3 regions of the Arthrobacter sp. 05L45_2 genome follow, and region 1 is predicted to be linked to each of the others. Evidence: riboswitches for the same ligand, from Rfam matches in the RefSeq annotation. Region 1 holds a riboswitch; each other region holds the start of a gene.

Region 1 (3,421 bases):
CGTGGCAGAGCCCGGCTGCAGCACCACGATCCGGTCGACGAGGTCCTTCCACACGGCCACCCGGTGCTCCACCACCACCAGCGTGGCTCCGGTCCGGTCCAGGCACCGTGCCACGGCGTCACGGACTTCCAGGACACCCGCGGGGTCGAGGTTGGCCGTGGGTTCGTCCAGCAGCAGCAGCCCGGGCCGCATGGCGAGGATCCCGGCGAGCGCCAGGCGTTGCTTCTGTCCGCCCGAGAGCGCGGACGTCGGGTGCTGCAGCGGCAGGCCGGCCAGCCCGACGTCGTCGAGCGCCTCCGCGACCCGCCGCCAGATCTCCGCCGGGGGCACGGAAAGGTTCTCGGCGCCGAAGGCGACGTCGTCACCCAGCCGCGAGAGCACCACCTGGGTTTCGGGGTCCTGCTGGACCAGGCCCGCCGTGCCGCGCCGGGCCCGGGGCGGGGCGCCGTCGATCAGCAGGCTGCCGGTCTCGTCCGAATCCTCGGAGTCCGCGGCCGGTCCCGCGCCGGCGCTGTCGCCGAGCACCCCCGCCAGGGCGTGCAGCAGCGTGGATTTTCCCGCGCCGGACGGCCCCAGGAGCAGCACGCGTTCGCCGGGGCTGATGTCCAGGTCCAAGCCGCTCACGGCCGGGCGGGTGCGGCCGGCATGCCGCCAGCCCCAGCCGCGGGCGGTGACCGCAGCCGGGCGCACGTCGTCGAGGGTTCCCATACGTGTCCGGGCCCTAGGAGAACACGGGTTCCGTTGCCGCCTTGCGGGACGCGAAGGAAGCCAGCACACCGGTCCGGGCCAGGCCGCGGGTGGCGATCCAGGCCAGGGCGCCGGCGATCACGGCCCCGGAGATGGCGCAGAAAATGATGTAGGCGAGCTTGTCACCGGTCTCGTACGCGATGTTCCAGCCCCAGGGCAGGAAGGAGTCGTTCAGGCCGCAGAACAGGCCGGCGCCCGCTCCGGCCAGCAGCGAGACCGGCAGGTTGAACCGCTTGTAGAGGAACGCGGCGAAGATGAGCTCCGCGCCGAGGCCCTGCAGGAAGCCGGAGAACAGCACGGACGCGCCGTACTGCGAGCCCATGATCAGCTCCCCCGTGGCGGCTACGGTTTCGCAGAACACGGCCGCTCCCGGCTTGCGGATAACCAGCATGCCCAGAATCGCGGGGATCATCCACCCGCCGGCGTACAGCCCGGTCAGTGGCGGGTAGACCGCGTTCAGCGGCGTGGTCACCACGTTCGCGCCCTGGTCCCAGGCCCAGAAAATTACGCCGCCGGCAACAGCGATCAACGCCGCCACCACAATGTCCACCACCCGCCAGGTGTATTTGCCCGTGGTCAGTGTCTGCTTTGCAGAAATATCAGTCATGTCTTCCTCCTGAGGTACAGGAGGGGAGGGTGCTCCGGTGGCGCCGCGGTTTGCACCGCGGGTGCCGGGCACCCTGAGAACTCGACTCCCTTGCGCCGGTACTAACCGGATCAGGTTCGAGGGTCTGCGGCTGTCCGCACTCTCAGCGCCCACCTAAGGTTCCGGACTGCTCCGGAGGCCCGACGGCGGCGCTCCCCTGTCGTATGCAATTCACCCTTGTGGGCTGGCTCAGTTTACACCCGGCAGATCGCCCGCACGAGCCGGTGACCGGGATCGGCCTGCTTGGTAGAGTCTGCTCAGATCGCGAGCATCGGCCGCAGCCGCGGCCGGGCCCCGGCCGCGGCTGACGGAAGGTGATTCCTTTGACCGACTCCCCAGCGCCTTCCCCCGACTTCGACCCCGATTCCGCGGAGCCCCAGCCGCCGGGTTCCCTGGCGGCGCTCATCGGCCGCATCCTCACCGAAATCGAGGAGCTCCAGTTCCGGTCCTTCAGCAAGGACGACGCCCTGGACCTGGGGCTGCTCCTGGTGGAACTGGGCCGGGAGCGCTCCCATCCGATCGCCATCGACATCACCAAGGGCGAGCAGGTGCTCTTCCACGCGGCGCTGGAGGGCGCCACCCCTGACAACGGCCGCTGGATCAAAGCCAAGCAGCGCACGGCCGTGCGGTACGAGGTCCCGTCCCTGCTCGTGGGGCTGCGGGCGCGGGCGTCCGGGCGGCGGATCGAGGACAACGCCTGGTTCGACCAGCTGGAATTCGCGGCCCACGGCGGCTCCTTCCCGATCTACCTGCGCGGAACCGGAATGATCGGCACGGTCACCGTATCCGGCCTGCCGCAGAAGGCTGACCATGAGCTGGTGGTCGAGGCGCTGTCGGAAATCCTCGGACGGCAGGGACGCTAGGCTAGGGGGAGCCCTGTTTCCGCCCGCAAGGAGTACGACGCATGAACATCCTCATCAAGTTGCTCGGCACCGGCATCAGCCTCGTCGCCGGTTTCGTCGGGACCAAGCTGGTCGACACCGCGTGGGAGAAGACCACCGGCAACAAGCCGCCGAAGGGCCACGACGACGACGTCCCCACCACCCTGCGCCAGGCCCTGACGTTCGCGCTGATCTCCGCTTCGGTCAGCGCCATCATCCAGGTCCTCGCCAACCGCGGCACCCAGCGCGCCATCAGCCGCTTCGCCAAGACCCAGGACATCGTCTAAGGGCACACCGCTATGGGCACACCGCCCGGCGTCACTCGCCGTCGTCGGTGAACCCGCGTTTCCCGGCCGCCTGCTGCACCACGGCTTCGAGCTCGTCGGCGCTGAGCAGTTCCGGGTGCAGGTGCTTGGTCCGGTAGCCGGCCCGGCCCACCATGTGGGCCGAGACCGGCACCGTGAGCAGCTGGAAGATCCACGCGACCACCAGCACCGGCCACACCCACCATGTGCGCATCTGCAGCCCGACGGCGCACAGCAGCAGGAACAGCCCCAGTACCTGCGGCTTGGTGGCGGCGTGCATCCGGCTCATCAGGTCCGGGAAGCGCAGCAGGCCGATCGCGGCGCCGAGGGACATGAGCGCCCCCACCACCATAAAGACGGCAGAGACTGCGTCGATCACGGTATCCACGGAGCTCGTCTCAGGATTCATTGGGCTGCTTCCTCCGGTCCGCCACGAACCGTGCCACCGTCACCGAGCCGACGAAGCCGATGATGGAGATGGCCACGAGCAGCATCAGGTTGTTCAGGTGCCGGTTGACGGCCATGTCGATGCAGAGCGCCGCGCCGAGGATGGCCAGCAGGACGTCCGCGGCCAGCACCCGGTCCAGCAGCGAGGGCCCGCGCGCGATGCGGATGATCGCCCCGGCCGCGGCAAGGGAGAGCACGACGGCGGTGATGATCAGGACGAGGGGCATCATCCGGCTACCTCCTGCTGGAGTGCGGTCAGTTCGGCCGGGGTGCCCATGATCCGGATCAAGCCCGCTTCGGTGTCACGCACTTCCTTGCGGAGCCTGGCAGCGTCGTCGGCGTCACGGACGTTGATGCCGTGGATGTAGAGCGTGGACGTGGATCGGTCCACCTCC
Region 2 (3,421 bases), on a different contig from region 1:
CTAGACTACGCTAATTTTGCCTTCGGCCGCAAACGAGGCCGGCTCCGGAGAGTGATGCGTGACGGCCGCCACACCCCGTCCCCGAGGGGCTGGAGCGGTGCTGCCGCGGCGACTTCCGGAACCGCGCCCCATAATGTTACCGGCCGCAGGGCCGGGGCCGCGTCAGGCGTGCAGCCTCGGCGCGTCGAAGAACGCCACCTCGTAGTCGCAGGACTGCCGGAACGCCTCGGTCATGGCGGTCCGCTCCGACTCGAAACCGCGCCGGGCCGCGGCGTCGGTGTACCGGATTGCCTGCCGCGTAGCCTCGGCGAAGGCCTCGTCGGCGTAGGTGCGAAGCCACTCCGCGTAGGGGTGCTCGGCCGGCGCGCCGGCGTCGAGGTATTGCCTGTGCAAGGTTGCGCCCACCTCGGCGTAGAGCCAGAAACAAGGCAGCGCTGCCGCGGTGAGGACGCCGTAACTGCCCAGCGAGGCCGCGAGGAGATGGTCCACGTAGGCCTTCGTGACCGGACCGGGCCGCGCCTCCCCCGCGCGTCCGGCCAGCCAGGTCCGGTGCAGCTCGGATTCGACCTCGAGGCACTGTTGCGCCGACCGGGCCCAGAAGAGCTGTTCCGCTTCCGACGGCGCCAGGGCGGCCGCGCGGGCCAGGACCCGTGAATAGCCGTTGAGGTACAAGGCGTCCTGGCGCAGGTAGTAGGCGAACTCGTGTTCGGGCAGGGCGCCGCTGGCCAGCCCCCGGATGAAGTCCAGACCATAAATAGCGTCCAGGCCGCCGGTGGCGATCCCGTCGAGGCCCTCGGCGAAGTCGCCGTCAGCCGGCGGCCGGGCGCCGGTTACGTGGTGGAAGTGGTGCACCGGGCCGTTGCCGGTGCCAACTTCGAGGCGTCCGGCGTCCGCCAGCGCCCCCTGAAGCCACGGTTTGACTTCCCGCAGCGCCGCTTCCCAGTCCTGGCACCGGACCTGGGCGGTGGCCAGCGCCGAGGACAGGGAACAGCCCGTACCGTGGCTGTTGCGGGTGGCGATCCGCTCACCGGGCACCTCCACGGTCTCCCCGCGGAGCACTCCCCCGGTGTTGACCAGCGCGTCCGGACAGGTGCCGCCATCGGGCAGGTGTCCGCCCTTGACCAGCACCGTGGTCCCGGTTTGCGCCGCGAGGCGTTTGCCCTGTTCCAACGCCCCGGCCCAGTCCCGGGCGGTCGGTTCTCCGACCAGGATGGCGAGCTCGGCCAGGTTGGGGGTGATGAGGTGCGCCAGGGGCAGGAGGGACCTCAGGGCGTCCTCCGCGGATTCGCGGAGCAGCCTGTCGCCGCTGGTTGCCACCATGACCGGGTCCAGGACGACGACGGCGGGCCGCACCTTCTCGAGCCAGTCCCGGACGGCGGTAATCACCGCGGCGTCGCCGAGCATCCCGATTTTGACGGCGTCGATGGTGATGTCATCGCTGACAGCCTCGAGCTGGGCGGTGAGGAAGGAGGCCGGGGGCACGTGCACGGCCCGCACACCCCGGGTGTTTTGGGCGGTCAGGGCCGTGACGGCGGCCATCCCGTAGCCTCCGTTCGCCGCGATGCTCTTCAGGTCCGCCTGGATGCCGGCCCCGCCGGACGGGTCGGACCCGGCGATGGCCAGGACGCGGGGTATCCGGGCGGTAGCGGGCCGCGTATGGGCTGCCGCCCGGCCCGGGAACGCCGAATGCAGGATGGGGGCAGGGCGGGAGGGGTCCGGCTGGGCCGCCGGGGGCGCGGTTACCTGCGGGGTGGTTGAAAGCATAAGACATCCCTTCGCCGGTGCTAACCGGACAGGTTCAACGGGTCTGGATCTCAGCCGGCTCGATGCGCGGCACCCCGTGTCAGTTCCCCAGCCTAGCCGCCCCGCAGCTCCGGGCCGTTAACGCACTCGCGGGCACCGTCCGGGCCCGACGTGATGTTACGTCGGGCCCGGACGATACCCGCGGGCGGTGGGGTTTTCCCGGGCCTAGAGCTCCGAGGCCGGTACGCCGACGCCGAGGATGACCGGTTCCGCAGCGGCGGACTTAGCGGCGGGCGTTGCCGGTTCCGGCGCCTTGGCCTCGTGGACGGAGACTGCTGCTACCGACGGTGCGTTCTCGCGCTGCTGCACGGACGTCTCGTTGGCGGCACCCTGGGCGCGGCTGGCGCTGCGGTTACGGCGGACCCGGCGGGGTGCCGTGCCGTCTGCCGAACCCGCAGGGGCCTGGTTGACGGGAGCCTTGGCAGCAGGCGCTGCTGCGGCCGGAGCCTTAGCCGCGGGGGCCTTGGCGGGCTCCTGGCGTGCCGGGGCCTGTTGGGCCGGGGCCTTGGCGGCCTCCTGGCGTGCCGATGCCTGCTCTTCGCGGGTGCGGGTGCCTGGCGGCTGGATCCGGGCAGTGCGGGCCCGTCCCCGTCCCCGGGTGGCACGGGGCGACGCCGCTGGGGCCTCGCCGGCGGTCCCGGCCGCCGGAGTTTCGGCTGCAGCCGTCTCGACCGCAGGGGCCGCCGCCGTCTGCGCACCGGACTCGGAGTCGCCCAGGCTCGCGAAAGCCTCGGTCAGCAGGTCCAGGGTCAGCGCCGGTTGCCGGGTTTCCTCGGCGTGCTCGACGAACGGCAGGGCGACCTGTTCGCCGCCGAAGGTCAGGACCGCGGCCGGACGTCCGGCGGCTTCCTCCGTCGAAGCGAGCTCTACCGCGGCATCGAGCGCGGCCTGCCGGGTGGCGGCGTCCGGCGCGGAATGCGCGTCGCCGTCGTGCAGGTGGGCGGCGTGCGCGGCGGCGGCGATGTTCGCCAGTGCCGCGCGGGTTGCCTCCGCCTTGGCGTGGCGTTCCGCTTCCGTCGGCTCGGGGTGGGCTGCAACGGCCGGCGTGGACGGCATGGCCTCGCCGTTCCCCTGGCCGCCCTTGCCGCGGCGACGCTTGCGCTCACTTCGGGCTGCAGGCTGGTGTTCGGTCCGCGGGACGTGGTGCTCAGCGGCGACGGTGTTGGCGCGGCGGTGCTCGACGGGTTCGTCGTGGGTGACGATGCCCCGGCCGGCACACGCTTCGCACTGCTCGCCGAAGACTTCCAGGAGCCCGGTGCCCATCCGCTTGCGGGTCATCTGCACAAGGCCGAGTGAGGTCACCTCGGCGACCTGGTGCTTGGTCCGGTCCCGGCCCAGGCACTCCACCATGCGGCGCAGTACGAGATCCCGGTTGGATTCGAGCACCATGTCGATGAAGTCGATGACGATGATGCCGCCGATGTCGCGCAGGCGCAGCTGCCGGACAACTTCCTCGGCCGCTTCCAGGTTGTTCTTGGTGACGGTTTCCTCGAGGTTGCCGCCGCTGCCGGTGAACTTGCCCGTGTTGACGTCCACCACGGTCATGGCTTCGGTGCGGTCGATCACGAGCGAACCGCCGGACGGCAGGAAGACCTTGCGGTCAAGCGCCTTGTGGATC
Region 3 (3,421 bases), on a different contig from region 1:
TCGCTGATGATCTCGGGGTGCAGCGGGATCCGGCCGTCCGGGGTGTAGAACGTCTGCCCGCGGCGCCTGGTCTCGGCGTCGAGTGCACCGCCGGGAGCCACGAAGGAGGGGACATCGGCAATCGCGTAGAACACCTTGTAGCCGTCACCGGAGCGGTCGATGTACAGGGCCTGGTCCAGGTCCGTGGAGGACGCCGGATCAATGGTTACGAACTCCACGTGCGTCAGGTCCAGGCCGGGCAGCTCATGGCCGGCCACGGCGGCCTCGGCGTCCCGCCGCGCGTCGGCCGGGAACGGTCCCGGCAGTTCCAGGACGGTGCGCAGCGCGTTAAGCGCCTGGGCCAGCTGGTTCTGCTGCTGTCGGACGCTCGGAGTCAGGCGATGATGAGACACGGAATCAGGGTAGCCCGATTTCCGCCGCTAGTGTTGAAGCATGAGCACCTCCCCGGATGAGCCCGCCCGCTTCAACCGTTTCCGCAGGGACCTGCTGGGCGTTATGGCCTACGGGGAGTTGTCGGCGTTCGAACGGCTCTCCTCCGACGCCCGGTATTCGCCCACCCTGCACGACCGGTCCGTGCTGGGCCGCCTTGCCGTCATCGAGTTCCAGCACTTCGAGCTGGTCTGCGCGAAACTGGCCGAACTCGGCGTGGACGCGGAGGAGGCGATGCAGCCGTTCCYGGCCTCGGTGGACCACTTCCATGAGCGCACCCGGCCCGCCGACTGGTACGAGTCACTGATGAAGGCGTACGTGATCGACACGGTCTCCGCCGACTTTTACCGGCGGGTTTCGGGTTATGTGGACGCCGGGACGGCCGGCCTGATCGAGCAGGTCCAGTCCGCAGGCGACGCGACGGCCGTGCTCCGGGAGCGGCTGAAGGCGGCGCTGGCCGATGACCCGCGGCTGGCCTCCCGGCTGGCCCTGTGGGCCCGGCGGTTGCTCGGCGAGGCGCTCACCCAGGCCCAACGGGTCAGTGTGGACCACGCGTTCCTCGACGGGCTGGCCGGTGAGGACCCGGCCCGGGCCGGTGAGCTCGCCCGGGAGCTCACCGCGGAACTCGCCGCCGGGCACTCCCGCCGGATGTCCGGGCTGGGGCTCGCGGGCTAGCTAGCCGACGTCGGAATCCGCGCCGGCGTCGAGCGCGGCGAGCAGGGCGCGCGCTGCGCCCGCCGGGTCCGCGGCCTCGGTGATCGCCCGGACCACCACAATCCTGCGGGCCCCGGCGTCGACCACCTGCTCCACGTTGCCCAGATCGATCCCGCCGATCGCGAACCACGGCACCACTCCGGAGACCTTGCCGACGCCGGCTTCCGAGGCCCGCCAAATCGCCGCGGCGGCGTACCGCACCAGGTCCGTTCCGACCGCGGCGCGGCCAGGCTTGGTGGGCGTCGCCCAGACCGGCCCCACGCAGAAGTAGTCCAAGCCGGTCCGGCCCGGGGAGGCGGCGATGGCCGCGTCCACCTGGTCCGGCGTGTGGGTGGACATGCCGATCACCGTGTTCTTGCCCAGGAAGTCGCGGGCCGCCGTGAACGGAATGTCCTTCTGGCCGATGTGGAAGACCGGCGCACCCGCCAGCGAGGCGAGGTCGGCGCGGTCATTGACGGCCCACAGCCGGCCGTGCCGCTGCGCCGTGGCGTGCAGGACCCCGAGGAGCTCCAGTTCCTCGGCCGCCTCCAGCGACTTGTCCCGCAACTGGATGATGTCCACCCCGCCGGCAAAGGCAGCGTCGACAAAATCTTCAAAGTCCCCGCGCTCTTTCCGTGCATCAGTGCACAGATACAGGCGGGCGGTGGTGTGCAGGTCCTGGCTCATATCCCAAGCGTAGTTCCTCTAAACTGGGCGCATACCGCGGGAGCCCGCGGGCCGTACGCGGCCGCCGGGCTGAGAGGGCGTCAGAGCCGACCGCTTGACCTGATCCGGTTAGTACCGGCGTAGGGAAGGAAACCATGACCCCACCAGCCGTACCGTACGACGTCGCCGTGATCGGCGGGGGAGTGATCGGCCACGGAATCGCCTGGGCAGCGCGCCGCTCCGGCCGGACTGTGGCCCTCATCGATGATGCCCCTGGCAGCGGCGCCAGCTGGGCCGCCGCCGGCATGCTGGCGCCGGTCAGCGAACTGCACTACCAGGAGGAAGACCTCCTGGCCCTGATGCTCGAAGGCTCCAGGCTGTGGCCGGCCTTCGCCGCCAGCCTGGCCGACGGCGCGCCCGGGGGCCTGCCCGACGGCGGCCCGCAGCCGGGCAGCACCGGCTACAGCACGACGCCGACCCTCGCCGTCGGCGTGGACGCCGCCGACCGCCGGGCGCTCACCGACCTGCGGGAGGTGCAGCTGGCGTGCGGCCTGGCCGTGGACCCCCTGACGGTGCGGGAGGCACGGTCCCGGGAGCCCCTCCTGAGCCCCGGCATCTCCTGCGCCTTCGCCATCCCCGCCGACCACCAGGTGGACCCGCGGCGGCTGCTGGCACGGATGGGGCGTCTGCTGGCCGCCGACCCAGAATTCGTGGCCGTGCCGAGCCGGGCGGCCGCCCTGCTCTGGGATGACGGCCGCGTCGCCGGGGCCCGGCTGGAGGGCGGGGGAGATATCCGCGCCACCGAAACGGTCGTGGCCAACGGCCTCGGCGCAACCGATCTGCAGGCCCTGCCGCAGGGGCTGGTGCTGCCGCTGCGCCCCGTCTACGGTGACATCCTCAGGCTGCGGGTGCCGCCCCGGCTCCGTCCCTTGCTGGGCTCCACGGTCCGGGGGCTGGTCCGCGGGGTCCCGGTGTACATCGTGCCCCGGGACGACGGCACGGTGGTGATCGGCGCGACCCAGCGCGAGGACGCACCTTCGACCGCCAGCGCGGTCTCGGCCGGCGGCGTCTACCAGCTCCTGCGTGACGCCCAGCAGCTTCTTCCGGCGGTCGCCGAACTCGAACTGCTGGAAGCCACAGCGCGGGCGCGGCCGGGCACACCGGACAACGCCCCGCTGATCGGGCGGGTCGCCGGTCCGGGGGATGGCCCTGACATCGAGGGCCTGATCATCGCCACCGGGTTCTTCCGGCACGGGGTCCTGCTGACTCCGGCCGCCGCGGCGATCTGCCAGGCGTTGCTGGACGGCCGGCCGGATCCGCGCTGGGCCCGGTTCCGCCCCGACCGCTTTCCCCGCCCCCAGGCCGCGGCCCATAGATTCTCAGCAAAAGACAGGACACCAGCATGAACATCAGGCTCAACGGAGCACAGCACGCCGTCGCCGACGGCGCCACCGTCAGCGCCCTGGTCAGCGGGGTCACCGGACGGCCGCTTGCCGCCAACGGCCAGGCCACGGACGGGCGGAAGCTCGGCGTCGCGGTCGCCCGCAACGCCGAGGTGGTCCCGCGCAGCCAATGGCACGCGACGGCGCTCGCCGAGGGCGACGACGTCGAACTCGTCACCGCAGTGCAGGGA

Evidence for each region. Region 1 has a riboswitch for thiamine pyrophosphate ahead of AC1DHD_RS09495 (ECF transporter S component). Riboswitches for the same ligand answer to the same signal wherever they lie in the genome.
Region 2: it holds a riboswitch for thiamine pyrophosphate, as region 1 does, so the genes downstream of both, thiD (bifunctional hydroxymethylpyrimidine kinase/phosphomethylpyrimidine kinase) here and AC1DHD_RS09495 (ECF transporter S component) in region 1, are expected to answer to the same signal.
Region 3: it holds a riboswitch for thiamine pyrophosphate, as region 1 does, so the genes downstream of both, thiO (glycine oxidase ThiO) here and AC1DHD_RS09495 (ECF transporter S component) in region 1, are expected to answer to the same signal.

What each region holds. Positions count from the first base shown of each region.
Region 1 covers NZ_JBFTNO010000101.1:1,218-4,638, reverse strand. Annotated here, with positions in the region: gene AC1DHD_RS09500 (ABC transporter ATP-binding protein) at 1-708, opposite strand, end outside; gene AC1DHD_RS09495 (ECF transporter S component) at 722-1,354, opposite strand; TPP riboswitch at 1,424-1,562, opposite strand; gene AC1DHD_RS09490 (heme-degrading domain-containing protein) at 1,717-2,256, shown strand; gene AC1DHD_RS09485 (DUF4235 domain-containing protein) at 2,298-2,561, shown strand; gene mnhG (monovalent cation/H(+) antiporter subunit G) at 2,593-2,988, opposite strand; gene AC1DHD_RS09475 (MrpF/PhaF family protein) at 2,978-3,256, opposite strand; gene AC1DHD_RS09470 (Na+/H+ antiporter subunit E) at 3,253-3,421, opposite strand, start outside.
Region 2 covers NZ_JBFTNO010000063.1:202-3,622, reverse strand. Annotated here, with positions in the region: gene thiD (bifunctional hydroxymethylpyrimidine kinase/phosphomethylpyrimidine kinase) at 163-1,764, opposite strand; TPP riboswitch at 1,754-1,851, opposite strand; partial or broken gene AC1DHD_RS07105 (ribonuclease E/G) at 1,969-3,421, opposite strand, start outside.
Region 3 covers NZ_JBFTNO010000017.1:1,469-4,889, forward strand. Annotated here, with positions in the region: gene AC1DHD_RS02690 (RNB domain-containing ribonuclease) at 1-392, opposite strand, end outside; gene AC1DHD_RS02695 (ferritin-like fold-containing protein) at 433-1,104, shown strand; gene thiE (thiamine phosphate synthase) at 1,105-1,809, opposite strand; TPP riboswitch at 1,836-1,953, shown strand; gene thiO (glycine oxidase ThiO) at 1,944-3,194, shown strand; gene thiS (sulfur carrier protein ThiS) at 3,191-3,421, shown strand, end outside.